Regions from separate parts of the Hominiventricola sp. genome, predicted to be linked through region 1. Evidence: riboswitches for the same ligand, from Rfam matches in the RefSeq annotation. Region 1 holds a riboswitch; each other region holds the start of a gene.
The links. Region 1 has a riboswitch for thiamine pyrophosphate ahead of thiW (energy coupling factor transporter S component ThiW). Riboswitches for the same ligand answer to the same signal wherever they lie in the genome.
Positions count from the first base shown of each region.

Region 2: it holds a riboswitch for thiamine pyrophosphate, as region 1 does, so the genes downstream of both, thiS (sulfur carrier protein ThiS) here and thiW (energy coupling factor transporter S component ThiW) in region 1, are expected to answer to the same signal.
Region 3: it holds a riboswitch for thiamine pyrophosphate, as region 1 does, so the genes downstream of both, thiD (bifunctional hydroxymethylpyrimidine kinase/phosphomethylpyrimidine kinase) here and thiW (energy coupling factor transporter S component ThiW) in region 1, are expected to answer to the same signal.

Region 1 covers NZ_DBLYVB010000010.1:23,027-33,010, reverse strand. Annotated here, with positions in the region: gene bioB (biotin synthase BioB) at 1-144, shown strand, start outside; gene bioD (dethiobiotin synthase) at 149-841, shown strand; gene bioA (adenosylmethionine--8-amino-7-oxononanoate transaminase) at 842-2,029, shown strand; gene ACZMB2_RS07890 (carbonic anhydrase) at 2,067-2,633, opposite strand; gene ACZMB2_RS07885 (thiamine-binding protein) at 2,644-2,946, opposite strand; gene ACZMB2_RS07880 (HAD family hydrolase) at 2,962-3,612, opposite strand; gene thiE (thiamine phosphate synthase) at 3,605-4,264, opposite strand; gene thiM (hydroxyethylthiazole kinase) at 4,251-5,075, opposite strand; gene thiW (energy coupling factor transporter S component ThiW) at 5,091-5,588, opposite strand; TPP riboswitch at 5,689-5,795, opposite strand; gene ACZMB2_RS07860 (hypothetical protein) at 5,849-7,288, opposite strand; gene bsh (choloylglycine hydrolase) at 7,369-8,343, opposite strand; gene ACZMB2_RS07850 (nucleotidyltransferase family protein) at 8,345-9,268, opposite strand; gene nifJ (pyruvate:ferredoxin (flavodoxin) oxidoreductase) at 9,403-9,984, opposite strand, start outside.
Region 2 covers NZ_DBLYVB010000011.1:35,643-45,626, reverse strand. Annotated here, with positions in the region: gene ACZMB2_RS08460 (thiazole synthase) at 1-370, opposite strand, end outside; gene thiF (sulfur carrier protein ThiS adenylyltransferase ThiF) at 395-1,030, opposite strand; gene thiS (sulfur carrier protein ThiS) at 1,036-1,230, opposite strand; TPP riboswitch at 1,389-1,497, opposite strand; gene ACZMB2_RS08445 (DUF362 domain-containing protein) at 1,628-2,752, opposite strand; gene ACZMB2_RS08440 (lactate utilization protein) at 2,773-3,399, opposite strand; gene ACZMB2_RS08435 (hypothetical protein) at 3,613-3,816, opposite strand; gene ACZMB2_RS08430 (Crp/Fnr family transcriptional regulator) at 3,838-4,485, opposite strand; gene ACZMB2_RS08425 (flavin reductase) at 4,623-6,413, shown strand; gene ACZMB2_RS08420 (EutQ-related cupin domain-containing protein) at 6,477-6,920, opposite strand; gene ACZMB2_RS08415 (ethanolamine utilization protein EutH) at 6,994-8,247, opposite strand; gene ACZMB2_RS08410 (EutN/CcmL family microcompartment protein) at 8,269-8,541, opposite strand; gene ACZMB2_RS08405 (hypothetical protein) at 8,545-8,847, opposite strand; gene pduL (phosphate propanoyltransferase) at 8,854-9,465, opposite strand; gene ACZMB2_RS08395 (cobalamin adenosyltransferase family protein) at 9,466-9,984, opposite strand, start outside.
Region 3 covers NZ_DBLYVB010000001.1:38,160-48,143, forward strand. Annotated here, with positions in the region: gene recD2 (SF1B family DNA helicase RecD2) at 1-1,766, opposite strand, end outside; gene ACZMB2_RS00240 (ABC transporter substrate-binding protein) at 1,900-2,958, opposite strand; gene ACZMB2_RS00245 (ABC transporter permease) at 2,978-3,739, opposite strand; gene ACZMB2_RS00250 (ABC transporter ATP-binding protein) at 3,740-4,489, opposite strand; gene tenA (thiaminase II) at 4,493-5,155, opposite strand; gene thiD (bifunctional hydroxymethylpyrimidine kinase/phosphomethylpyrimidine kinase) at 5,152-5,961, opposite strand; TPP riboswitch at 6,076-6,185, opposite strand; gene ACZMB2_RS00265 (M23 family metallopeptidase) at 6,257-6,817, opposite strand; gene ACZMB2_RS00270 (transporter) at 7,041-7,874, shown strand; gene ACZMB2_RS00275 (ATPase) at 7,819-8,424, opposite strand; gene ACZMB2_RS00280 (hypothetical protein) at 8,608-9,066, shown strand; gene ACZMB2_RS00285 (pseudouridine synthase) at 9,072-9,671, shown strand; gene gltA (NADPH-dependent glutamate synthase) at 9,694-9,984, opposite strand, start outside.

The DNA.
Region 1 (9,984 bases):
GAAAAAGCCTTTCAGGCTGGAGCATCTGCTACTATTACCGGAAATATGCTGACCACGGTTGCCTGTGCCACGATCCGGAGCGACCGTCAGATGCTGACAGATCTGGGCCGTGATGTAACTCCGGACTACTGGAAGGAGGCATAATGCCATGAGCAAAGCACTTTTTGTCACCGGTACCGGCACAGATACCGGGAAAACGTATGTTACCGGTCTGATTGTTAAAAAGCTTCAGGAAGCCCAAAAAAATCCTGCCTATTATAAAGCAGCCATGAGCGGTAATGACAGACGTCCTGACGGTACCTTAATCCCAGGAGACGCCCTGGCAGTTCAGACCATGAGCGGCATCGATCAGTCTCTTACTTCCATGTGTCCCTATGTCTATGAGCATGCTTATTCTCCGCACCTGGCATCCCGCCTGGAGGGAAATCCGGTGGTGATGGATGTAGTAACGCATGGATTTGCAGATGTAACAGCAGTCTACGACTATGTAACGGTAGAAGGAAGCGGTGGCATTCTCTGCCCCATCTGCTTTGACGAGGCGAGAATTCAGTTGGAAGATGTGGTGAAAGAGCTCCATCTTTCCAGTATTCTCATAGCAGATGCCGGACTTGGCACCATCAACAGCGTAGTACTGACCGCAGAATACATGAAAACCCACGGATTGCCGCTGAAAGGAATTATTTTCAATCATTACCATCCGGGCGATGTGATGGAGGACGACAATATTTTCATGTGCGAACATATGACAGGACTGCCGACACTGGCAAAGGTGCAGGACGGTGACACGGAACTTGATATGAATATCGACGCACTCTGTGCGCTTTATGACGAGGTGAAATAAATGATCTGGTATCCTTATGAACAAATGAAAACCATGCGGGAACCTTACAAAATCGTGGATGCAGACGGAGTCTATCTCTATACAGAGGATCAGAAGCTCATTGATTCTGTTTCTTCCTGGTGGTGCATGATCCACGGTTACAAACATCCGGAACTGACTGCCGCCATCAAAGAACAGGCTGATCACTTCTGCCATGTCATGCTGGGTGGTCTGACCCATGATCCGGTACAGAAGCTCTCTGATAAACTGGAAAACTTCCTCCCCGGTGATCTTGACTACTGCTTCTTCTCTGATTCCGGCAGTGTAGCTGTGGAAGTTTCCCTGAAAATGGCACTTCAGTACAATACCAATCAGGGCCGGAAACGCCCGCTGGTACTGGCTCTTACCCATGCTTACCATGGAGATACATTTAAAGCCATGGAAGTCGGTGATGATGAAGACTATCATTTCGCTTTTGATAAAAAAGAAGGCGTCATCCATATTCCCACTGAGATCGCGGCTCTGGAAGAAGCCTTTGTCCATTATCACGATCAGCTGAATTCCTTTATCGTGGAACCTCTTCTGCAAGGTGCAGGAGGTATGCGGATGTATGATCTTGCATTCCTGAAACGTGCCAGAGAGCTCTGTACAGAATATGATGTACTGCTGATTTTTGACGAGGTAGCCACCGGATTCGGCCGCACCGGCTATCGTTTTGTGGCTGACGAGATACTTCCGGACATTCTGGTCTTAGGCAAAGCACTGACCGGCGGTTATATCGGTCATGCCGTAACAGTTGCCAACCATAAAGTCTTTGAAGCATTTTACAGTGATGACGACCGGAAAGCACTGATGCACGGACCCACCTTTATGGGAAATCCTCTTGCCTGCGCGGTCGCCTTAAAAGGCATTGAGATCTTTGAGCGGGAAGATTACATGAGCAAAATCCACCGGATCACGGAGATCTCCCACCGGGAAATGGACGGATTTACCGATCCCAGAATCCGTGAGATCCGCATCATGGGTGGTTGCACCTGTGTGGATGTCTATGATCCTGCCACTCTGGACGGATTCCAGCAGTTCGCCTATGAACACGGGGTCTTCAGCCGTCCGTTCCTGACCTGTATGTATACAATGATGCCTTATATCATCAAAGAAGATGAACTAATACAGATTTATGACGTCATGAAAAAATGGTTCCGGAGATAATCTCCGGAACCATTTTTATGTCGTACCCCTTCTCCTGTCAGAGGAATTCTACCCTTCCATCCTCGATATGATAGACGGCCCCGACGACCCGCAGTCCTTCTTCCTCAATCTGATGGATTTCCAGACTGTGTTCAATCATATCGATACTGTGCTGCACATTGAGACAGCAGGCTTTGAAATCATCCGTCTCATCCCCGATGGCCAGCTTAATCTCATCGGTAATGTATTTGATATATCCCTGCGGGTCATGGTTGATGGCCGCATCCACCGCACCGCAGAACGTATGTCCAAGCACTACGATAAGCGGGCTTCCCAGATGGTCCGCCGCATACTCGATGCTTCCCAGCTGATGGTCATCGATCACATTTCCCGCCACACGAATCACAAAGAGATCTCCCAGGCCTGCCGAAAAAATACTCTCCGGAATCACACGGGAATCCGAACAGGTAATGATAATCGCATAAGGATGCTGTCCATTTTCATGCGTATATTTTCGGAGCATACGGGAAATATTTCCCCGGCTGGTCTCCGCATTCAGGTATCTTGCATTTCCCTCTTTTAATTTCTTCAGCGCCTTGTCGGCGGTCATAATAAATGCATGCATACTTCAAACCCTATTTGTTTTTCTTATATTTGCCGATCTTCTGGTCAATAGAAAGGATTTCACCCTCCGGGCGATATACCACTTTTACGTAAGCGGACACCTTCTTCGCCCCTGCGCGGACTGCCACGTGCTGGCATTCCTTGACAATATCCATCAACTGGTCATAATCATCTCCCTCGATGGTGGTTTCAAAGGGACCCACTTCATAGCGAAGACCAGTGCCTGCAATATAAGCAATTACCTCATCTACGATTCTGCAAAGCTCCTGATCATTTTCTGCCGATGGCAGTACCTGAATTGCTACACTTGTCATATCTTTCTTCTCCTTTTACAAATCCGCTGCCGCAGACTTCCAGTCTTCTATCACTTCATCTGCCAGCCGTTTCATCTTCTCCCAGCAGTCTGTGTTACTCTCATCCTGAACACCTGCCACATAAAATCCTGCCCGTTTTGCCGTCTCTGCCGCATAGATGGCATCTTCATAAACAGCCGTCTCTGCCGCTTTTGCACCCATCCGTCTTATGGATTCCAGATAGACATCCGGCTGCTTCTTTCCTGCCCCTACAGTCTCGCAGGAGAGTAGAAATTCAAAATCAGCAAGAACATCAAGACGTTCCAGACAGGCTTTCATGAGCGGTTCTGCTGTGGCTGATGCCACGCACATACGGACTCCCGCTGCCTTTAATTTTGTTAAATATTCCTTTACTCCTGGTTTCAGCGGGATATCATTCCGGTAATGTTCATCCATCATGGTATTCATATCCGCTGCCACGCTCTCCGGTGTTCCCAAAAGACCATATTCGCTGATAAAAAGTGCTGCTGACTCTGTCATCGTCATAGGCTTGATACGTTCCAGAATCTCTGCTGACACTTTTTTCACCCCATGGCTTTCCAGATATTCAAAAGCCAGACGCTTCCAGAATCCCATGGAATCTACCAGGGTTCCGTCCATATCAAAAATTGCATACGGCTTATTCATGGCTCACCATCTCTGCTGCCAGTGTTTTCAGATGCTCTGTAGCTGCTCCCGGATCCTTCGCTGCAAAAATGGCAGATACTACTGCAACTCCGTCCACGCCACATCCAGAGAGTTCTTCCACATTGGAAGCGTTAATGCCGCCGATGGCTACCACCGGAATGGATACAGAGCTGCTGATCTCTTTTAACTTTTCTTTGGAAAGATTTCTTGCATTTTTCTTGGTACTGGTTCCAAACACAGCACCGACACCAATATAGTCTGCACCTGCTTTTTCTGCAGCCTGTGCTTCTTCTACGGTTCCGGCGGAAATTCCCAGAATTTTATCCGGACCGATCATGGCACGGATATCTCTTCCCTTAATATCGGACTGGCCCACATGGACGCCGTCTGCATCAATGTCGATGGCAATCTCCACGCTGTCATTTACCACAAAAGGCACATGATACTGGGCACACAGGCCTTTCAGTTCCTCTGCTTCCTGCTCAAAGGTTCCCTCATCCAGGTCTTTCTCCCGGATCTGCAGAAATGTTGCCCCATGCTCCAGCACATTTTTGCATACATCTGTCAGTTTTTCGCCTTCCTTTAACCACATCCGGTCGGTTACTGCATAAAGCAGCATGGATTTCCGGATCTCTTCTTTAGAGTATTTCATATTGCATTCCCTCCACCAATTGTTCTTCTGTCATATTAAATACAGCATCAATCAAATCTGTCCGGAATGTAGCATTGCCTGTTCCGTTCTTGATACGGCGTGCCTCTGCCACCTCTCCGCTGATTCCCATCACGCTCATGGCTGCCACTGTTGCCGTAAAGCAGTCTTCCGACATGGCTCCGCAAAATGCGCCGATCATGGAAGTCAGCATACAGCCGCTGCCCGTAATCCTCGCCATAGTTGCACATCCATTTCTGAGGACTGCCGTTTCTTTCCCATCGGATACCAGATCCAGCTTTCCTGAAACAGCAATGACACTTCCCGTGCGTTCCGCAAGTGCCCGCACCATCTCTGCTGCTTCTTTGAGATTCTCTTCCGTAATCTTATCAAGGGCACTTACATCCACACCACTTCCGGCGGTCTGCTGTCCTGCCAGATAACGGATCTCTGACGCATTTCCACGAATGGAGCTGAACTTCACTTCTTTTAACAATTCTGCTGCCACTTCTCTTCGAAGGCTCGTTCCACCTGCTGCTACCGGATCCAGAACAACCGGACGACCAAGCTTGTTCATCTCTTTTCCGGCCAGAATCATGGACGGGGCATCTTCAATGGCTCCCATATTGCAGACCAGTGCCCGGGCATTTCTGGCTGCCTCTGCCGCCTCCCGGACGTCATGCGCCATAGACGGAGAGCCGCCTGCTGCCAAAATGATATTTGCACAGTCATTGACCGTCACAAAATTGGTAATGCACTGCACCAGCGGTTCCTTTTCCCGCACCAGATGTAATGCCTCTGCATACTTGTTCATAAAACCTTTGTCTCCTTACGCCAGCTCATTCTGCATCCGTCCAAGCACAGCCGTTTTCTTTAAGATCACCAGGATTGCCACACCCATAGCTGCTCCTACCACTGCAGACGGGGTATAGAACGGAATATAGTAAAACGGGGACTGGGCATCCAGTCCGTAGAACATCTTCATCAAAGGATAAGAAGACATGGCTCCGAAAAATCCGGTTCCGATGACTTCTCCAATCCATACCAGATAAATATTTTTCGTCTTCTTATAAATCAGGCCTCCCAGAATCGGTCCATAGATTGCTCCGGTAACTGCCTGAATGGTACGGCCGGACAACATTCTCATAATGCCGCATAAAAGGGCTGCCGCGAATCCATACCAAGGGCCTACCAGAACCGCTGCAATGACATCCACGCAGTGCTGGAACGGTGCCATGGCCGGGAAATAGACAAAGGTGTTCAGGACGAAGGCCAGACAGGCCAGCATGGCAGTCAGTGCCATTTTTTTAGTTACATTTTTCTGCATATTCATTCACTCCTCTTTTGCTCAAACAAGGGAAACCTGATGACCAACACCTGACTTTTTACTGACAAAAAAGGAGGCTCCTGTATCGGTGCCTCCTGTAAAATCATATTCGATGACTTCCTACGACGGCATTATCCGTATCAGGTTAAAGGGTCGAAGGTCATTCCTTCCTCTCAGCCTGTCACACAAGCTCCCCTGTTCTCTTTCTGCTGTCTATTTTACCCCTGTACAGTAGGAAATGCAAGTCCTATTCATTTTTCTTACCCTGCATAGGGCAGCGCTTCAAACAGATCATTCTCCGACACACCGCCTATGGTTCCTGCATAAAATCCGTCTGCCTCAAGGTCCACCGTCAGACTTCCTGCCGTTCCATCCTCCAGTTCAAAGCCAAAGGTACCGTCTTCAGAGTAACTGGTCGGGGTAATCACATCTCCTGCATTTAAGGTGGCATTGGAGCCTTCTATTCTGCAGGACACGGAACCTTTAACACTTAGTTTCACATCCGATGCATGATTGAAAAGATACGTATCTCCATCCGGCGTCAGTTTGTCATCCACAATATGATAAGTTCTGGTGCCGCCATAAGTGCCCAGCACATCCACCTTGGATGTAATCTCGATACCGTCTGCCGGATTGGAAGGAACTTTTTCAATGCTTCCGTCCTGCTGGGAAACCGCGAACTTTTCCCCATCCATTTTCACCAGATAGGTTGTCGCATAATCATTATAGGTACGTGTTTCCGCCAGCACATAGTACTGTCCATTCAGCTTCAATGCATAGATATCTCCCACGGCCAGCGTCTCTGCATCCAGTTCAAAACTGTTAGAGCCATACTGGGCGGTTACGCTGATCATATCATCATTTTCTTTGGGATCGGATGTTACCAATGTAAATTCCTGGCCGTCAATCTCCACCGGAATATTGGCTTCCAGCTTCGTCACATTGGAATCCATCGTAGCCGGAGTACCGATAGCGTCCATAAGCGGGGTCCAGTCAAGGACGGCATACTGCTCCGTATAAGAATCAATCATTGCCTGCGCGGTCTCTTCATCCGTCGGCGTATCATTGCTCACATCCCAGTCATCATCCACGGAAGTAAACCATGGATTCTGCTCATCTGCTCCTGCGTCATAAATGACCGACTGCTGAATAGAAAGTTCTCCATTTTCTACGATATAATACAGCCATCCGGAACTTGCTGCACCGTTGGAACCTTCATTGGCAATGATCACAGCACCCGCCTCATCTTCCACCAGATAATATCGGTTTCTCTCCTGACTGGTAAACAGCTGCTTTGCCGCATCTCCGTCCATAGTATAAGCATCCAGAATCATCCGGTTCACCGGTTCTTCCGTATCTGTTTCACCAATCAGTAATTCCAGCTGTCCGTCCTGATCAAGATCGTATAACGTATAACCTACTGACACCATAGTGGCCAGATTACTGTAATTATGCTCATAGATCTGGTCATAATCCCACTGTTCCTCTATCAGTGACCGATAGTCGTCGATAATCCCTTCGTAGGCTTCCGTCATACCATCATCCATCACTTCCGGTTTTGCTTCTTCCGGTTCTGTATTTTCCGTGGTATCCCCCGCATTTTCTGTATCCTGCGCTGTCTGATCTGCATTGTTTCCACATGCTGTCAACATGGACATTCCAAGCATCAATACACATAAAATCGCAATTCTCTTTTTCATAAGATCCTCCTTCATGAAATTACCTTCATTTTGGTATCCTCATTTTACTACACAGGAGGTATTTGTCCACTTAAGATTTCTTAATTTTGATACCGGATCTCTGTCTTCTGCAACATAGGATAACTGACCACTTCCATTCCTTCAAGATCCTCTGCATGCATGCTGACTGCCGTGATCTGCGGATTCTCATAGGTGGTATAATAGTAAACACCTTTGCTGGTGTTGCAGCAGGAAGTATAAATCGTAATCTCATACTTTCCTTCCGCCACTTCGCAGCAGCCTCTCTGCTGGTCTACAGAACCAAGGATATGGAAAAACTGGCTGACGCTCTCTTCCTCTGTATCTCCTGACCTGGAATTAAGTCTCGTAAATGCCACTCTTGCAAAGCGGGATGTGGAAGACAAATCTCCCGGAAGTCCCAGTGCTCCCATGCCTCTGCTGTACATATCAAGCGGCAGCTCTTTGGAAAACTGATTCTCTGGCTGCTTCGGAGAAAGATTCCTATACTGATTCAGCAAAAACATCTGCTGAGGGAACGGAGGATTGTTGGTAAGCACCCCTGCCGGATTATCATAGACATGGAATCCATCCTTCATAGATTCCACCACAATACAGCCATTTTTATCCGCAATGATCCAGTGAAGCTGTGCAGAAGGAAGCTGATCACTGAATGAGATTCCTGTCAGATTCATTTTCCCAAGTGCTGCTTTTGCCTCTTCCACAGTCGCACATCTGGAAAGGATCCAGGGGATAAACTCATACTGGGCTACATTCTCTTTCTCTTTTGTTTCCTCTGCATAAGCTGCATTTCCCACAAAATTCAGACCAGCCATACCAAGACCTTTTTCATTGGCTGCATCATAGTAAAGCGGATATCCGTCCGCCATATGTGCCATACCGATCATTGCATAATGCTGCTCCATCACACCTGCATAATGAAAGTGAATGGGATAGTTCCGCGGCATCACTGCAATCTCTTCTCCATAAGAAAATTCATAATCCAGAGTACGTCCCATATAAAAATCTTTTGTCTGATAGGTTGCTGCTGTACACATATTAATCCTCCCACAGACTCTGCGGATATTTGCCCGCATCTTTCAGATCCTGCATAGCCTTCATAACAACCGGCTTGTCCTCTTTGTAGGTAACACCATGCCAGCGGTCATGAGACTTCAGCACAGTGACCTCTGCTTTTCCCTCGCGAATCAGTTCATCTACCACAAAGGGCAGGAAATACTCACATTTCAGCGGATTCTCCGGGATACTTTCTTTTAAAAATTTCGGAAAACGGTCTTTTAATTCTTTTAAAATACTTTCAGAAAATCCCCACAGATTCATGGAAACCGGTGCATCCTCTGGCAGTGCATGCCAGGTAGCCCCATCATCCTCAGTATAAGCCGGTCCTTCCGGACGGCGCTCAATTCGTGTTCTTTCTGTAATAGCGGTCAGTTTCTGATGTGCGTCAGTCTCGCAGACACCTCTGGCCACATGACCATTCTCGGTCAGTGTATTTTTCAGCAGATAACCTACCATGGCATACTGATATTTCTCTCCATCTTTCGTATTAACCAGGAAATCATGAATCAGCTGAAATGCTTCCTGTCCATAATAATCGTCTGCATTGATCACTGCAAAAGGTCCGTCCACAACCGGCAGACAGGACAGGACAGCATGTCCGGTTCCCCATGGTTTTACACGGCCTTCCGGCACCTCAAAGCCTTCTGGCAGGTTGTGAAGATCCTGAAATACATACTCCACCGGAATCCGTTTCTCCATACGGTTTCCAATGCTCTCACGGAAATCTGCTTCATTCTCCTTCTTGATAATAAATACGACTTTTCCAAATCCAGCCTGTACTGCATCGTAGATAGAATAGTCCATAATAATATGTCCCTGGGGATCAATGGGGTCAATCTGTTTCAATCCGCCGTAACGACTTCCCATTCCTGCCGCCATAATGACTAATGTTGGTTTTTTCATGCTTTTCTCTCCTCCTGTACGAAAATTCCACTTATTACTAATATACTCATAAGTCCGGTATTTTACAAGTTTTTGACGAAAAAAGAGGTGTACCTTTTGGTACACCTCTTCGAAATTCTTATGGATTCTACAGATTACTCTGCATCTGCTCCGTAAAGAGTTTTCAGTTTGTTCAGGTAAGCAAATCTTGCTTTGTACTCCTCTTCGGATCTGGTGAACAGAGCCTGTGCTCTCTCCGGATTTGCTCTCTTCAGAGAGTTGTAACGAACCTCGCCGTCCAGGAATGCCTGGAAGTCGCCGGTCGGTGCTTTGGAATCCAGAGCGAATGCATCCTTGCCCTCTGCTGCCAGAGCCGGGTTGAAGCGGAAGCAATGCCAGTAACCAGCCTCTACAGCCAGCTGCTCCTCGGTCTGAGCTTTGCTCATACCTTTCTTGATACCATGGTTGATACACGGAGCGTAAGCGATGATCAGGGACGGTCCCGGATATGCCTCTGCCTCTGCGATTGCTTTTACGCACTGATTGAAATCAGCACCCATGGAGATCTGTGCTACATATACATAACCATAGCTCATTGCGATAGAAGCCAGGTCTTTCTTCTTGGTCTCTTTACCACCAGCTGCGAACTGTGCTACAGCACCAGTCGGGGTAGCTTTGGAAGACTGTCCACCGGTATTGGAGTAAACCTCGGTATCGAATACCATAACGTTGATGTC
Region 2 (9,984 bases), on a different contig from region 1:
ATCCTTCTTTTGCCAGAATCTCCGTTGCCTTCACTGTTTCGTAATTATCCGGAAACAGATATTTCGCATCCCGCATGATCTCCACTTTGACAAAATCTCCACATCCCATAGCTCTGCTCAGTCTGGCGATCCGGACAGCCTCCTCAGCTGTTCTTGCTCCTGATGTATTTGGAAGCAGTGTCACTCCTTCCGGAATAAAATCCAGAATATTCTCACTCTCCTGGGTATTTGCCCGACGCAGTGCAAGGGTGATAATCTCTGCGCCGCCCTGTTCTACGGCCGCTTTAATCAAATTCAGATTATATTTTCCAGAACCAAGGATAAAACGGCTCTTAAACTCTTTTCCACCTAATACAAATTTATCTTCCATTTCTTTTTTCCTCTTTTCTTTTTATCATTCAGTCTGCATAATCAGCTGCAGTACTTTGTTTGCTTCATGGGCAGCACAGGCTGCCACCCTCGGTGCAACCAGTCCGATTCCATTGCCCACATCCGTACTTTGATCCCCACACACATAAAGCCTTCTCATCATCTGCTGCGTGCGGATTTCATTGGTATCTCCATAACCTGCCATACCGTTTCCTGATACCACTGTCGTCTCCGGGCACTGAGTCAATAGTTCCCGCACAAGCATCGCCTTCTGATCCGGCTTATCAAAGGCCTCACAGACAATGGAATAATCTGAAAACAGTTCCTTTACATTCTCCGGTATCACCTTCACGCATACAGATTCATAGGTAAGATAGGGATTGATCTGACGCAAAATCTCCGGCAGTGCCTCTGCCTTCGGTTTTCCAAGCTGCGGAATAAAATACATCTGGCGATTCAGGTTCGTCACATCCACTACATCAAAATCCACCAGCAGAAGCTTTCCAATCCCGCTTCTTGCTAACATCACTGCAATATTTGATCCCAGTCCGCCAAGTCCCGCTATCGCTACCTTGGCACTGCGAAGCTTCACCTGCATTTCTTTGGAAAAACGGGCATCAAAGGCCCGGTCCAGTTCTTCCTGCGAAATGAGTTCTCCCATTTTTTTCAGCCTCCTCCTACAAACCTAAGAACTTCAATGACATCCTCATCCTGAATGGTCACATTGCCCAGCTGGTCTTTTGGAATGATCATGAGATTCCGTTCCACCACTACCCGTTCCGGCCCAAATCCGGTCTCTTTTAAAAATTCCAGAAGATTCTTTCCGGCAATCTCCTTTTCTTCTCCATTGATTTTTACCATCCTGTTTCTCCTTTCACGTTTTAACACCTTAATCTCCAAGCACACAAAAAAGGCACCGAATGACACACTTTTAGTGTCATCCGGCGCCTGTAAGTACTCTGTGAAAAGTGGTGCCCCCAGTTCACACAAAACAGAGAGCAACGGCACATACGTCCATCCATTCGCGACATGTATTTCCCTACGTTGGCATTATCCAAATCAGGTTCCAGGTCAAGACTAATCAAGTCTACTCTCAGCCCATTTATTTGAGCTCCCTATTTGAAAAATATTATACAGAAGTTTCAGGAGATTTGCAAGAGATTTCCACATCTTGTAAATTCTTTCGAAATACCTGCTGTAAACAAATCATAATCACCGAAATCTTCCCTATCCTCACTACAAGATCAGAATCTTGTGTTTATCTAATTCTCTTCAACTCATAAGCTCTCGTTCCAAGGCCGATCTTCTCTGCCTGATCGAGGGTTGCTTTCCACTCAATATTCGGGTTGGAGTCTTTGAAATGATCGTGGTGACAATGCCATCCCGGCTCTGCCAGATGCTCGCCCAGCTGGCTGTTTTCAATCGGGGTTGCTTTCAGGCAGGCATCCGCACATGCCTGATCCAGTGCCACCGGATCGAAGCTTGCGAACATTCCGATATCCGGAAGGATCGGGGCATCGTTCTCGCCATGGCAGTCACAATTGGGGCTGATATCCTGCACCAGTGCAATATGGAAATGCGGACGGCCATGACAGACAGCCTGTGCATACTCTGCCATTTTGCGGTCGAGAAGCTCATTGGCACTGCTGTTCGGATTGTAGACTGCATCGTAACTGCAGGCTCCGATACAACGGCCGCAGCCTTTACATTTATCATAATCAATCACTGCTTTTTTGTTGACATAGGTAATTGCATCACTGCCGCATTCTTTTGCACAACGGCGGCAGCCACGACAGACTTCTTCGTTGATTGCCGGTTTTCCGCTTGCGTGCTGCTGCATTTTTCCGGCACGGCTTCCGCAGCCCATACCAATATTTTTAAGAGCTCCGCCAAATCCGGTTGTCTCATGTCCTTTGAAATGACTCAGACTGATGAAAATGTCCGCATCCATGATTGCATGTCCAATAAGGGCTGTTTTGCAGTATTCCCCGTTCACAACCGGGACTTCTACTTCATCGGTTCCGCGAAGTCCATCTCCAATGATAATCTGACATCCCGTCGTAATCGTGTTAAATCCGTTAAGATTTGCACAATCCAGGTGCTCCAGTGCATTTTTTCTGCTTCCCGGATACAGGGTATTGCAGTCCGTCAAAAACGGCATTCCCCCCTGCTCTTTACAGAGATCAGCCACTACCTTCGCATAGTTCGGACGAAGGAAGGCCATATTTCCAAGCTCACCGAAGTGCATCTTAATTGCCACAAACTTTCCATCCATGTCAATGTCTTTGATTCCGGCTGCGATACAGAGCTTTTTCAGCTTATCCAGCTGGCTGGTGCCTACCGGACACCGGAAATCCGTAAAATAAACAGTTGATTTCTCCATCTTATATTTCTCTCCTATCCTTAGAATCCCAACGTATCATTTACCAGAATCACATGAATGCGATCGGTATGTCTGGAATATCTGGTAATCAGGAATTGACAGCAGATCGTATCCGGAGATTTGCAGTCAAAACATTTTCCTTTTTCCTTACACGGAGTTTTGATGTCAAATCTTTGTGTGTTTGCCGGTGCTGCCACATTTCTGGCACGTTTCATGGCACTGTCAAGGTCATCACAGACTTTATTCATGCCAACAATGAAAACGACTTTCCTCGGTCCCTGCGCGATACAGGATACGCGGTTGGCATTTCCATCAATATTCACCAGAATACCATCACTGGTCATGGCATTGGCACTGGAAAGAAATACATCTGCATCATAAGCAGCCATAAGACCTTCTCTTGGCTCCATCTTTGCACGATCCAAATAATGATAATTGCCTTCTTCCAGAGCTTTGATCAATCCGATTTCGTGTGCACTCATACATCCACCCATGGCAATTTTACTGCCTTCCGGAATCAGCTCCAGTGCCTTTTTCAGTGCTTCTTCCTTATTTGCAGCATAATAACCGGACATATTGCGAGACTCAAGTCCTTTGATGACCGTCTGTGCCAGACAGACATTTCTTTTAAACATATTTTCGTCCATAGATACATCCTCCTGTCGTAACTATTCAGAACCCCATTCACAAAATCGCTGCTACGCAGTTTTGCATGGCTCTGAATAGTTACATTTTATCAAAAACCTGTCTTTTAATCAATCAGGAGTCTGCTTCTTCGTCCATATATCCGCAGATGACTTCCTGGGTAATGGCATCCATTCCCAACACCAGATTCATATCAGAGGTATCAAATACTTTTATTACCGATCCAAGCTCTTCTCCGAAAATCGACTCATTTCCGCATAAGTAATCGGAACGCCAAGCTCCGGAGAAGAAGTTCCGATCCGTCCCGGCGTAATGAGAATCATCTTCTTTTTACTGTTCTCGTAAAAACGGTTGACCTCTCCGATGGCACGGGCGATCTTCGGCTTCTGGGCATAGGGATAGTTTTCTAATTTTTTCAACAATGCATAGATTTTTCATAGTCAGACATGCCTCTGCAGAAGCAAAATCTCCCGTCCGTCTTTTTTCAGTACTCCCTCATCCTCCAGATTTTTCAGTTCCCGCGTCATAGCGCTGCGATCCACACTCAAATACTGAGCCAGTGCTGTGTAGGACATGGGAAGATGGATCTTCCGACTGTTCTTTTCTGCAGAAAGGTGATTCAAATACGCCAGAATTTTCTTTCTTGTGGTGGATCTGGACAACACATAAATCCGTTCCATCTGCTTCCGGGACTGCAGGGCAGTCATCTGAAAGAGATTGCTGACCAACTGACTGTGATGCCAGCATGCATTCTCACACCGTTTGATCACATGCTCATAATCGATAAACATTACTCTGGTTTCTTCTTCCGCCTTCACATAATAATGCTGAAAGTCCGTAGGGAGAAGAAATGGTTCTCCAAAGACTGCATCTTTTTTCAGTTCATCAATCATATACTCGTTGCCTTCCTCATCACAGCAGTACAGCACGGCACGGCCATAGATCACCAATCCGATCTTCTTCATGGCGCTGGAATATTCCATCACCGTCTCCCCAGTTTGAAACACTGCTTCCCTTGCCTTGAAACAGACACGCATCCGTTCCTGCTCCTCCGGAAGAATATCCGTAAAAAGTGTATTGTCTATCATAAGTTCCCTCCAATTTTTTTCATTATATCATTCTGTTTGTGACTTTTGCAACAGAACTGTTCTTTTGATTCTGTTATTATTTTAACAAAGTTAAGAAACAACAAATCAACACACCATATAAAATGGAGGAAACTACTATGAAAGTCACAGATACCATTCAATACGTCGGCGTAAACGATCACCGCATTGACCTTTTTGAGGGTCAGTACAAAGTGCCAAACGGAATGTCTTATAATTCCTATGTGATCCTGGATGAAAAAATTGCAGTCATGGATACGGTAGATGCCGAATTTACCCATCAATGGCTTGACAATATCCAGCAGGTCCTGGATGGCCGCAAACCGGACTATCTCATCGTACAGCATATGGAACCAGATCACGCGGCAAATGTTGCCAACTTCCTGAAAGTTTATCCGGACACCACCGTTGTCGCTACGGCAAAAGCCTTCAATATGATTCATAATTTCTTTGAACTGGATCTGGAAGGTCAGAAAATGGAAATGGGAAATGGTGGAACTCTCTCCTTAGGATATCATCAGCTGACCTTCGTATTTGCACCCATGGTACACTGGCCGGAGGTTATGGTCACCTATGACAGTACAGAAAAAGTTCTTTTCTCTGCAGATGGTTTTGGAAAATTCGGTGCGTTGGATGTGGAAGAACCCTGGGATGATGAAGCAAGAAGATATTTTATTGGAATCGTTGGAAAATACGGTGTTCAGGTACAGAATCTCCTGAAAGTGGCTGCCACCCTTGACATTCAGATCATCTGCCCGCTTCACGGACCGGTTCTTACGGAAAATCTTGGACACTACATTGGTCTTTATGACACCTGGTCTTCCTATCAGCCGGAGGATGACGGTATTGTGATTGCCTACACTTCTGTATACGGACATACGAAAACAGCCGTTTCTCTCCTTGCAGACAAACTGACCGCCAGCGGATGTCCCAAAGTGGTTGTCTACGACCTGGCAAGAGATGATATGTCCCAGGCTGTCAGCGACGCTTTCCGCTATTCCAAGCTGATCCTTGCAACGACTACTTACAATGCAAGTATTTATCCATTCATGAATGATTTTATCACCAGACTGATAGAACACAATTATCAGAACCGCACTGTCGGACTCATTGAAAATGGTACCTGGGCACCGCTGGCCGCAAAGATTATGAAAGAAATGATGTCCAAATGTAAAAAAATCGACTGGCTGAAGAATTCTGTTCACATTTGGTCTTCTGTCAAAGAAGAAAATCGGAAGCAGATTGACGCCATGACAGAAGAACTCTGCAAAGAATACATTGCAAAAGACAATTCTCTTGCAAATAAAAATGATATGACTGCCCTCTTCCGCATCGGCTATGGACTCTATGTGGTTACCTCCAACGACGGGAAAAAGGACAATGGTCTCATTGTAAATACCGTCACCCAGCTGACAGATAATCCTTATCGTGTGGCGGTCAATATCAATAAGGAAAACTACTCTCACCATGTAATCCAGCAGACCGGCATCATGAATGTCAACTGCCTGTCCGTAGACGCTCCATTCTCCGTATTCCAGCAATTTGGCTTCCAGTCAGGACGAACGGTTGACAAGTTTGCAGGCGAAAAGATCAACCGTTCCGGAAACGGTCTGGTATTCCTGGATAAATATATCAACGCTTTTATGTCCCTGAAAGTAGAACAGTATGTTGATCTGGGCACCCACGGCATGTTTATCTGCAGCGTCACTGAAGCCCGCGTCATGAGCGATCAGGATACTATGACCTACACCTACTATCAGCAGAACGTCAAACCGAAGCCGGAAACCGACGGCAAGAAAGGATTTGTATGCAAAGTCTGCGGATATATCTATGAAGGGGATGAACTTCCGGAAGATATCATCTGCCCGCTGTGCAAACACGGCGCCGTGGATTTTGAACCGATTCAGTAATTCAAAAATAAAAGCATCAGCCAAACAAAAAATGGCTGATGCTTTTTCTATCATTTTCAACTTTTAAGCCAGATCTGCCCAGTTTGCCGGATATACGAAATATGCATATCTGGTCTTGTTCGGGGTCTGGAAGTGGATATGGCTGTTCTTCGGGATGTAAATGATCTGTCCCGGTCCTGCCGTTACCACACGTCCATCGATCTCGATTTCCAGAGTTCCCTCAAGAACAAGATCGTACTCATCATAAGTCAGTGTCCACTCAAAGCTGGTGTGGTCAAGCTCCATGATTCCGCAGCCCATTCTCGGTGCTTCCTCAAGAGTTACCACATCCTTCAGTGCGACGCCGTCCTGCTCAAAGCGCTCGCATTTGACAGTCTCAGTCGCAATTTTAATAATACCGCTTGGATCTTTTTCTTTTACAAAATCCTCTGCCGGAGCCTGCTTTGCAGCGGACTCTTCCAGAACCTTCTGTACGATCTCGCGGATCAGTTCTTCACTTACGTTCATACTGTGTCCATCCTTTCATTTTCACGAACCGGAATCTTTGTTGCTGTTCACTCGCACCTCGTTCCAGCAACAATTATTTTTCTTCAGCTTCCTCTTCTGCTTTTGCTTTTGCAACAGAAGCTTCTACTTTAGAGAGAAGCATCGGAGCCAGTGCATTGGCAAGGATCAGGGCAGTGATACCTGCAACCAGTTTACCAACGATAACCGGGAAAATCATATCGGAGTTTACACCAGCGGTAAATCCAAGATGATCACCAAATACAAATGCTGCAGATACTGCAAATGCAACGTTTAAAAGTTTTCCCTTCGGGTTCATCTTATCCATGATATTGAACATTGCAATATTGTTAGCCAGAGTCGCTACCAGTCCTGCAGAACCATTCTCGTCCATACCCAGTTTCGCACCAATGGCACTCAGTGCTTTACCGAATGTACGGGTAATCCACAGAACCATCGGGAATGCACCAATTAATACAACTGCAATCTGTCCGCAAACCAGAAGTCCGGACTCCAGAGGAATCACGCCGTCAGCATCCGGCTCCACCATGATGTTCATGAGCGGGAATTTGATACCGGTCTGATACTCAAATACTGCTACTGCAGTAAAGAAAGTAATAACTACGGTAACAGCAGTTCCGAATTTGTTGAATCCGCTGATCATCTGGTCCGGTTTGAACCACAGGCCTGCTACGATAAGCCCTGCAATGATGATAACCGGAATCAGGTTACGTACAATCGTAATGATATCGATCTTGTACTGGGTCATGTTCATCACAAGACCACCTACGATACAACCGATCGGTACGGTAATGAGACCTGCCAGGATACCTGCTCCCAGATACGGACGGTCAGATTTTTTAATAATGGACAGTGCAACCGGGATGGTAAATACGATGGTCGGTCCCATCATGGTTCCCAGGATCAGACCTGAGAAGTTACCAACAGCTTCGCTTCCTGCCATCTGCATTGCCAGTGGATATCCACCCATATCGCACGCCAGAAGAGTAGTCGCAAACATGGACGGGTCAGCCCCCAACAAGGTGTAAATCGGGACAATGATCGGTTTCAAAATGATTGCAAGTACCGGAGCGGCTGCTACAACACCTGCCATGGCTGCTGCCAGGGGACCCATGGCATTAAATCCCTCATCAAACTGCTCGCCATAGCCTAACTTGTTGCCGCGAATCTTATCAATTGCTCCTACAATCATGAAAATCATCATAATAAAGATAATGACTTTGTTAATAGAAAGAGTGGTTGCCCACTCACCCAGGCTCTCTGTAAAGACGCCTACATTCGTAATGTTGTCAATTAATTCCTGAAACACTTGCTTCCTCCACCTTTTTGTTTATTCCAGAATTTCGTGGTCATCCACAATACCGACGATGGCTGCGTCTACCGGAATGTCCGGTCCGCCGGAAGCGGTTCTCGCTGAGCTTCCATTGACATAGAGAACCCGCTCTCCAACACCGGCACCAATCACATCGGATGCCACCAGCGGCGTTCCGTATGCTTCCCCTGTGGTAAGGCTCACGGGCTGAACAATCATGAGTTTCAGACCGGCCAGTTTGTCCTCTTTCCTGGTTGCCCATATATTTCCGATTACCTTACCAACTTTCATACGTTACCTCCGCGCCTTATCTGTTCTACCGTCGATGATCAGAAGAAGTCCATGCTCATGGGCATACTCTTTTGCCAGATCCGTGATCTTGGAAGTTCCCGGAATATCAACGGCACCTGCCCCCTGCTCTTTAGCGGCACGAACATCCTTCTCCATAATAAATTTCTTGTTGAGTGCAACACGTTTTACTTTTTCCGCTGTAGTACACTCTTCTTTTTTGCCGCAAACGGCCTTTTTCGCTTCTTCCTCAGCCAGCCGTTTCCGGACCTCTTCCATTACTCTCTGTATCAGAAGTTCATAATCCATGGTCGTCTACCTGATAATCTTTCCAAGCGTAAATCCGCTTATATCAGCGCCATTTGCCTCATCAAAGTCCACGTGCATCCGAAAACGGAAGTTATCGCTGACTCTGATAATTACGTCCTTAAATACAACCGGACGCTCTGTAATTGCCTCTACGCTGACTCTCTGTTTATCATGAAGTCCCAGCTTCTCTGCCATCTCCGTCGGTACATGAATGTGCTTGTGTGCAACAATCACGCCCTGCGGAATATCAATGGCTCCGCACGGTCCTTCAATTCTGATCTGACCAGATCCTGCTACGTCACCAGACTCACGAAGCGGTGCTTTTACACCCAGAGCAATACAGTCACTTCTGGAAAGCTCCACCTGTGTGTCCTTGCGGACCGGGCCTAATACTGCTACATTCGTCATCTTTCTCTTCGGTCCGATGATATCCACTCTCTCCGCAGCCAGATACTGTCCCGGCTGGGAAAGGTCTCGTTTCGGGGTCATGGTCTTTCCTTTCCCGAAAAGAATTTCAAAATCAGACTGGGTCAGATGCACGTGACGGGCAGATACTTCGATCTCCACCAGTCCCGATTTTTCTACAGCCGCCATAACCTGGCGAACAATTTCTTCCATTTATGGTCTTCCTCCCTGCTGATAGTCACCTGCCAGATATTTACACATCATAATATGCAGTGCACTTGACAGTCGGTTTAACTCTTCAATGATGTCCCCATGTGTATACTGATTGCCTTCTTTGTATGCACCTGCCGCTGCCACTTCCGTCTCCCGGATAGCGGTGCGGACCTGATTTAATAATGCATACTCCACTCCCATGGAATAATCCGGCAGTACCATTGCCTTGATCTTATAATACTTCATGGGATTGTGGGAATGTGCACGCAGTTCCTCATGGGTAAGACCGATGATGGTCTCATTGTGAAATGCCTCATCAAGTACGTCACAGCGCATCATTTCCCTGAGACTTCTCAATACATCATTAAGGTCATCAATGATCTTTTGATTTTCTCCGAGAGACGCCATCATAGCCTGTGCAAAGACTACCTGTGCCTGCAGGCTGTCCAGCTTTCCGCGGAAATAAATCCGCGGATTGTCCTTATTAACCAGGACATTGCCATACAGCTGAGTCATATG
Region 3 (9,984 bases), on a different contig from region 1:
TTTAACCCGAAGGACTGATAAGCAGAAATAATGCCTTTCGTCGTCGTGGTCTTTCCTGTACCGGGTCCTCCGGTAAGAATCATTATCTTGGAAACTGCAGCCTGTCGGATGGCATCTGCCTGAATCTCATCATATTCCATGCCGATTTTGGCTTCGATCTTCTTTACATCAATAGAAAGATCCCTATTTCCAGTCCGTTTCCGCGCCTCCATCAGAGATGTCCATAGGCGATCCTGTGCCGGATTCTGTAACAGTTTCCGGATTTTAGCAGCAACGCCCACCTCCGCATAGTAAAAAGGCGGCAGATAAATAGCGTCCCCTTTCTCTTCCGATACCGGTTCCGAGATCACATCTTTGTCCGCCAGCATCTGGTCCAGGGTCATGACGATACTGCTTTCTTCGGCTTCCAGAAGTTCGGTTGCCCGTTTTATGAGTTGTCCTTTATAGGCATAAACATGGCCTTCATCTGCCAGACTGCTTAACGTATACATGATACCGCTTCGGAGACGCACAAACGCTTCTTTTCCAATGCCCAGCTTCTCCGCGATGCTATCTGCCGTCTTAAAACCAATGCCCCAGATATCGTCTGCCAGCCGGAATGGATTTTCCTTTACCTTTGCAATACTGTCATTTCCATATTGACGGTAAATCTTGGCTGCGAAAGAAGTACTCACTCCATGATCCTGCAGAAAAAGCATGACATTTTTAATCTCTTTCTGCCGCTCCCAGCTTTCATGAATCTGCCGGATTCGTTTTTCACCGATGCCTTCCACTTCTTTCAGCCGGGAAATATCACACTCAATCACATCCATGGTGTCAGTCCCGAAAAGCCCCACAATCCGTTTGGCAAATTTGGGTCCTACACCTTTGATCAGACCGGAACCCAGGTATTTCTCAATACCAAAAACTGTCGCCGGTAGCGTTTCTTCCCAACTCTCTGCCACGAACTGACGGCCATACTTACTGTCCACCTTCCAGTTGCCGTCAATGAGCAGCACCGAACCTACATTGACATCCAGAAGATTTCCAATGACTGTTACCAGATCGTTATAATTCTTCACTGCGCATTTAAGTACTGTATAGCCATTTTCCGGGTTCTGATAAGTAATTCGTTCCACCACGCCACGAAGTTTCATGGTTGAATGTTTCGGCTTCTCCGGAACAGCAGGATTTCTTTCCGGTGCATTGTTTTCTGATGATGCCGATTTCCCGGTCCGTGCCTCCCGCATCTCTTTTACCATACACTCATAGACCTGCTGGTTCATCCGGCAGTCATTCAGCGCCCGGTGTGCGCCGTCCGTTGTGAGACCATAGTAAGAAGCCAGATCGGTCAGTTTATGATGGGAAAGATTCGGAAGATGCTTTCTTGCCAGAGGGAGTGTGTCTACATAGTCGTTGACAGGAACAGAGCCATAGTATTTCTCCGCGTCCCTGCAGATAAATTTCATATCAAAAGAAGCAATATTGTGGCCCACCAGAGGATAACCTTCCGTGAAATCCAGAAATTCCTGCAGCACTTTTACAAACCGCGGCGCATAAGCTACCATTTGATCGGTAATGCCGTTTACCTGACTTGCACCTGACGGAATATGCCGTCCCGGATTGACCAGAGTACTGAACTCATCCACGACTTTTCCTCCCCGGACCTTCACAGCAGAAATCTCTACCACTTCGTCATATACGCGGGAGATGCCTGTAGTCTCCAGATCAAAGACCACATAATCAGGCGTGTATTTCGTTTTCTGGGTTCCTCGTTTGGCTGCCATCCAATTGCTCCTTATGTTCAAAAGTATATTTTATTATAGCACAATTAAGACCCCTCAAACAATGGCGCGCAAACAAAAATCCCGGGATGGTGGCCAGATCCAATCCCGGGACTTTCTGTTCTATTTCATTTTACTATTCACCTAAATTTACCATTACATCAGATACTTCTACAGACTGATCAATGAGTCCGTTTGCCAGCATCCAGTCGATGTTCTGCTGCCAGCAGTCATCCGTCATGCTTAAAAATGCAGCATCATCTGTTGCCATCAACGGGAGCAGGGTTGCACAGGACTGCTCCTCCACAGACTGCGTCAGTGGGAAGTTCTCCTCGTTCTGGTTCTCCATCAGGATCGCAAGGCATCCATCCGGATCAGCCTGGAAATCTGCAAAGCCTTTCTTGCAGGCACGGATAAATCCTTCTGCCACTTCCGGCTCATTTTCCAAAATATCATTGTTGGTAAGGAACACCTCTTCATAGTAATTCGGGATGCCATATCCATTTACCATAAAGTAGTTAACATCAAATCCCTCTTCTTCCATCTGAGGTACTTCATGGTTTACGAGACAGCCGATCGTCGCATCTACATTTCCGGTGGTCATGGAACTCATCAGATCAAATCCTACATCAACCATGTTCACATCAGAAGAGTCTGCACCAACATTTTCTATCATACATTTAATAAAAGCTTCACTAAGGGCAGTTCCACCATAGCCAATCGTTTTTCCTGCCAGGTCTTCCGGTCCGGTAATATTTTTATCTTTCAGAGAAAGGATAACGCACAGTGGAGACTGCACGATCGCACCGATAGCCTTCACCGGTGTTTTCTGATTGGCAATGGCCTGAATTACGTCATGCTGATAATACATGCCAATCTCAGCTTTACCTGCTGCTACTAAAGACAGGGCATCGCTTGCATTGGAAGGAAAACGGATCTGTACATCCAGTCCTTCCTCTTTAAAATATCCTCTTTCGATAGCCGTGTAAAGAAATGCATGGATGGCATTCGGGTACCAGTCCAGTACCACATTGACTTCTCTTAATGCATCTTCTTCGACTGTTTCCTCCTCCACTGCCTCTTCTGCCGTTTCAGAAGGATTGGTATTGGACGCTGATTCCGTTTTTCCGCATCCGGAAAGCATGGTTACACTTAAAGTTGCTGCAAGGGCAGCTGCTAATATTCTTTTTTTCACAATCGTAGTCCTCTTTCGTTTAGTCATTTCTCCAGTGGATCAGTCGTTTTTCCAGAATCGCTACCAGTTCGGTGAAGAACATGGCTACCACGGAGAGCAGGAGAATCGGTGCAAATACACCGGCTCCGTCAAGCTGTGTCATCATTCGTCTGCTGAAATATCCAAGTCCGCTCTGTGCGCCAAGCCATTCGCCAATGGCAGCTCCGATGATGGACATGGGAACAGCCATTTTGATGGCAGAAAAGAAGCAGGGAAGCACTGCCGGAATTTTCAGTTTAAAAAAGATCTGGCGTTTACTTGCGCCAAAGGTAAATAACAATTCTTCCATCTCTGTCTTTACCGATTTAAATCCGTCAAATACCGTGATGGTAATAGGGAAAAAGGTAATCAATACCGTTACCAGCACTTTACTCCAGATACCATAACCAAACCAGAGCACAAAAAGCGGTGCCAATGCAGTGGTCGGAATCGTCTGAGAAGCAATAATTAACGGATATAATGCTTTTTCCGCAATCTCACTGATATCCATAAGAACGGCAAGTCCCAGTCCCAGAACAATAGAAATGGAAAGTCCGATGGCAACTACCGACATGGTAGCCGGAAGATGCGCTGTAAATAACGGACCTCGCAGTTCCCAGAGACGGACTAAAATCTGCGTCGGTGACGGCAGAATATAGGCTGCATCAATTCCCATAGCAGCAGCCTGCCAGAACATCAGTAATACTGCCAGGAGAATCAAGGCCGGAAGATTTGCATTCCCGCGTTTTTTCGTCTCATTCATCTACGGATTCCTCCTGAGCATTTCAATTAAATTTTCTTTTAATTCCACGATTTCAGAACGGGTCAGTTCTTCCCTTGTTCGCGGATATTCTGCCGGAACTTCAATGGATTTTAAGTGAGTGATGGGAGTTTCTTCCACCACCAGGATTCGGCTGGATAAAAAGACTGCCTCCTCCACATCATGGGTAATAAAAAGAACGGTCTTCTGCTCGCGTTCCCATTGTTCCAAAAGCCATTCCCGCATGGAAAGGCGTGTCAGATAATCAAGGGCGGAGAAAGGTTCATCCAGAAGCAAAAGATCTGATCCGGTGAGCACAGTTCTGGCAAATGCTGCACGCTGCCGCATACCGCCGGAAAGCTCCCGTGGAGACTTCTTTCCCCAATCTTTTAAACCGACAGATTCCAATGCCTGCTCTGCCCGCTCTTCCATCTCTGCTTTGGAAATGCTCCCCTGAATTTCCATGGGAAGCATAACATTTTCCTTTACTGTCCGCCATGGGAACAGCATGTCCTGCTGCGGCATATACCCACAGTAGTTTTTAAGACCATTGATATTCTGTCCATTGATCAGAATATTTCCTTCTGCAGGAGGGAGAAGCTTATTGACCAGCCGAAAAATCGTACTTTTTCCGCATCCGGAAGGACCGATTACGGACACGAATTCTCCATCCTGGACAGTAAAGGACAGATGGTCAATGATGGAAAAATCTTCACAGTCATACTGAAATCTTACGTTATCAAATGTAAGCATACACTATTTCCTCATTTCCCATGCCATGTCCCAGAACGCTTTTTCATAGCGGGAACATGCGGTGAAGATTTCAGAAAGATGTGCAAGCTGTGCTTCATTGTAGTCTGCTGCCAGACGATCAACTAAAACCACAAGGGATTCATTTTCCTCATGATAGCTGTCTGACACATAACCGGATACCCATTCTCCATAAAACGGATGTTTGTCTGCTTCCGGGTGCTCAGCTACAATCTGGCGGGCAATTGCCTCATAACTCAGTGCGCAGGAAAGAATGGAAGCTGCTACTTCTGCCTGCCCTTCTTCATAAGCCACGCGGAGCATATAGGAGGTATAAGACAGATTATCAAGGGCCTGCTTCGTATGTTCTGCCTCTTCCGGCGTGATGCCAAGGCGTGCCATGTAGCTTCTGTGAATATCCATCTCTCCATCTAAAATAGCATGGGTGGAATTTGCAAAGCGTTTCATAAACTCCATGTCCTTCGCCTTTGCAACGCCAATAGCAAATACTTTCGTATAATCAAGAAGATACAGATAGTCCTGTATCATATAATATTTGAATTTTTCTTTATCCAGAGTTCCGTCGGCAATCCCCTGTACAAAGGGGTGCTGATGGTATTCTGCCCAGATAGATTCTGTGTCTTTTAAAAGACGTTCTGTAACGGTCATGCCTTTTCCTCCGCAAATCCTTTTCCACGAAAATCAAATCCGTGATCCATGGGGCCGGAACCCTGTCCCAGATCAAGCATGGCTGCCAGAGCGCCGGAGATATAAGCTTTTGCGCGCTCCACTGCGGTGTCCAGATCATAGCCTTTTGCCAGATTGGAGGCAATAGCGCTGGACAGCGTACATCCGGTACCATGGGTATTCGGGTTGTCGATCCGTTTACCATTGAACCATTTATAATCGCCATTCCGGTACAGAAGGTCATTGGCATCATTTAACTGATGTCCACCCTTGCAGAGTACGGCACAGTGATAGGTCTCACTGATATATTTTGCTGCTGCAATCATGTCATTCGCGGTCTTTACTTCCATTCCGGAGAGAACTTCCGTCTCCGGAATATTCGGAGTCAGAACCGTCGCCATGGGCAGTAAAAGCTCTTTTAATGCACCAATGGCGTCCTCGCTGATGAGTCTTGATCCGCTGGTTGCCACCATAACCGGGTCCACTACGATATTTTCTGCTTCATACTGTTTCAGTTTCTTTGCGATGGACTCGATCAGTCCCACAGAAGAAACCATGCCGATCTTCACTGCGTCCGGACGGATATCCGTAAATACGCTGTCGATCTGCTGTTCCAGGAATTCCGGGGTTACCTCGAAAATTCCCTGGACGCCGGTGGTGTTCTGTGCTGTCAGAGCCGTAATTGCAGTCATGGCATATACCCCGTTTGCAATCATGGTCTTTAAGTCAGCCTGGATACCGGCGCCTCCGCTGGAATCACTTCCGGCGATTGTTAATGCTGTCTTCATAAAAATTCTCCTTTCAGGCATCAATAACTTTTGTTAGGCGATGCAAGGTGGTGCCCCCAATGTACCGCCGCAGGCGATAAAAAAAGTGGAAATACCAGCGTACTTCCACTTCTCTATCTTTTCACAGTTACTTCCTACGTTGGCATGATCCAAATCAGGTATACGGGTCCTGACGGTGTCAGTCAGATCTCAGCCCGTTTCCGCAGGCTCCCCGGTACTTATTTTCTATTCACTTTGCTTTTTTACTATACGACAAGTAAGGGAGGATGTCAAGTTTTCTTCTTATACCGTCACGTTAATATATGTATGAAAGCCTTTTGTTTTCCAGATAGCGGAGCATCCAGTAAGGGTTGATGGCCTGCTCGCCTTTTCCCGCAGCTGGAAGATAGATCCCCAGATGAAGATGCACCGGGAACTGCCCCGTCGTTCCTTCCGGTCCGTACCCCGAATCTCCCATATACCCCAGCAAATCCCCGGCCTTCACCGGATCTCCCCTTTTCCAGTCTTTGATATAGGAATGAAAATGTGCATAATAGTAATAATTACCACCTATAGACCGGATTCCAATCCGCCAGCCTCCCTTTTCCAACCATCCCACCTGCTCAATGGTTCCATCTGTCATGCTCAGCACCGGAAAGTATCCGCTTTTATCAGGTTCTGCCATCAGATCAATCCCCTCATGCTTTCGTTTTCCGCCGTAATGCCGCTCCGTTTGCCAGGTATTTTCAAACCGGATGACTGCCTTTTGATTCACCGATGATTCCGGTACCGGGAAATAAACAAGTTCTTTCCAGACGGTTTCCACCTGGGTCTGATACTGTTCCAGTGCTGTCTGCTCCGGTTCCCCATCGTCCATCCATTCTCTTTCAAATTGAATTCCGCAGCACAGCAGCAAAATCAGCAGTCCAAGGCAGGCCATTTGCCGAAAAGGATTCATATTTTTTCACCTGCCCCATACATTGTAAAGAATTAGTTCATTATATGGGGTGCCCTTGAAAAAGATACTTTCCGTTTTCCTTCCTCTCTGTTTCCTATTACTTTTCTTTACCCATCCAGTGCAGACAACGGAAGGCTGTTCCTTGGGCCTCACTCTGTGGTACACTTCTGTATTGCCTTCTTTGCTTCCCTTCCTGATCGTTTCAGCCCTGATGGTAAAGACCGGGCTGTTCCGATATCTGAACCGACTCTACGCGCCATTTTTTCGCAAAATCTTCCGTATCTCTGAAGACGGCTGCTACGCAGTTCTTATGGGATTTCTCTGTGGATTTCCCATGGGTGCCAAAGTCACTGCAGATCTGGTTCGTGAGCAGCATATTTCCAAAGAAGAAGGCACCTATCTCCTTGGATTCTGCAATAATGTCAGCCCCAGTTTTTTTATCAATTACATTTGTCTGAAAAAGCTGGGATGCACGAAAGTGCCATGGGCACTCTGCGTCTTCTTCTATGCCATGCCTCTTCTGTATGGTATCTGTTCACGCCCTTTTTATCATTTTTCTGATACAGGTAATAAAAAACAGGCACCTCTGCGCCGGATGCAATTTCCGATGCTGGATGCCTGTATGATGGACAGCTTCGCCACAGTCGCTAAGTTGGGCGGCTATATTGTTCTATTTTCCATCCTGGTCCGAATGATGCAGCTATTGCCCCTTCCGACTCCTATTGCTGCTCTGATCAGTTCCCTTCTGGAAATCAGCTGTGGAATCCACCAGATCACAGCCTTAACCGGCTGTTCCACAAGACTCATGACTGCATGTGCCTGTGCCTGCGCTTCTTTTGGCGGTTTCAGCATCTGGGCGCAGACCAGCAGTGTTCTTCATGACACGACGCTGACTATGCGTTCCTGGCTGACTGGCCGGATTATTCTTGCGCTTCTGACTCCGATTCTTTTACTGACGCTTCCTCCTCTGTCTTAACGGATGTCTCCGGTGCAAGCTCCTCACGGTTGCTAATAATTGTATTATAGAAATCCTGGAAATTCTGCATCAATGCCGTATAACGACTGTTGGAATTTTCCACTACATTCTGTACCATCTCCTGCAGATTTGCCAGCATATCGTCTGTATATTGAATGGCTCCGCGGCGAATCTCATTAGCATCTCTGGTTGCATTATCCAGAATCTCCTGAGCCTGATTCGTAGCCATCTCAATCACCTGATTTGCCTGCTCATAAGCCTGCTGCATAATCTCATGCTCATTGACCAGTTCCTGATTCTGAATGTTTGCCTGCGCAATAATTGCTTCTGCTTTCTGCTGTGCATCTGCCAAAATCGCATCTTTATTTGCCAGAATCTTCTGATAACGTTTGATCTCCTCCGGTGTCTTCAGACGAAGTTCTCTTAAAAGCTCCTCCATCCGCTCACGCTCTACGACAATCTTATCTCCTGAGGAGAAAAGCGGTCCTTTACAAGTATCAATATAGTCTTCCATTTCCTCGATAATCTGTTCAATTCTGCTGTTGCTCATACCTTTAAGCTCCTTTGATTTATTCAAATCCGTCCTCCGGAAATATGCAAAAATTCTTTCGTACTTTATCTTACGATTATACCCGAATACTGGAATTTACGCAAGATCTCTTTGTGGATTGAATCTCGGAAAGCTTTCGGTTATAATAAAATACAGGAATGACATACAGAGGAGGAATTTCACATGAGCACACATAGATCTGCAAAAGATATGCAGTCGGAGACCAAGTCTTCTGCCTGGACGTTTCTTTTAGTTGGAAGTGGTGGCTTTCTGATTATTACCCTGGCACTGATTGGATTTATCAAACTTCCCTTCAGCATTTTTTCTCTTGCCATTATGGAAATTATGTTTTTCATTTTCCTGATTGTTGCCGGACTTTCCTTTAAAAAAGCTATATCCATGTTGGACGATATTTCAAAGGAATCTACCCTGGAAGAAAAAATCAGCGACTGGGCCAAAGAGAATCTGACACCGGAATCTCTGACTGTGGATCTGGATGAGAATACTACCAATGAAATGAAATATTTTATGGTGACAGAGTTAATGAGAGAACGCATGATGCTCGCTTTCCCGGAACTGGACGACGCTTATGCTGAAGAATTAGCCGAGCATTATTATAACGAACTGTTTCCGGAAGGTTAGCGTTTATGAAACACTATTATATGTTCAATAAGCCCTTCGGCTGTGTCACGGCCCGCAGAGATGACCGTTTTCCAGTGGTAATGGATTATTTCCATTCCCTGGAAAATGAGCATCTGTCTCCTGTAGGACGCCTTGACCGTGAAACCGAGGGGCTTCTTATGATTACCGATGACGGTATCTGGAATCAGGAAATGACCAATCCTGCCTTTCATGTGTCAAAGACCTATGAGTTTACTGCTCTTGGAACCCTGGACAAAGAAAAACTCAGGAAATTATCTGAAGGCGTCCTGCTCATCGGCTCTGGCCGTCCCACTACAAGTGCCTCTGTCACAGTGACAGGAACTTCCATCCTCTCTAAAGTCGTGCCTCATCTCCATCCGGATATGCAGGAAAAATTAAAATATAACCTTCCTGATCATCCTGTGGTATTCGGCACCATCACCATCTCCGAAGGCCGCAAACGCCAGATCCGCCGCATGTTGAAGGTGGTCGGCTGCTGTGTCATTCAATTAAAACGTATTTCCATGGGAGATCTAATTCTGGATCCCAAACTGAAACCGGGAGAATATAAAGAGATAGAGATAAAAAATGAGCAGCCTATTTAAAGACTGCTCGTTTTTTTATATTTTATTTCTGGCTCAGATACTCATGAATACCTTTTGCTGCTGCTTTACCTGCGCCCATTGCCAGGATAACGGTAGCTGCTCCGGTAACTGCATCACCACCGGCATAAACGCCCTCTTTGGAGGTAGCGCCAGTATCTTCGGTAGCAACGATACATTTTCTCTTATTGATCTCAAGACCTTTGGTTGTGGAGGAGATCAGCGGGTTCGGGGAAGTTCCCAGGGACATAACAACGGTATCGCAGTCGATTACGAACTCAGATCCCGGAACCTCTACCGGACGACGTCTTCCGGA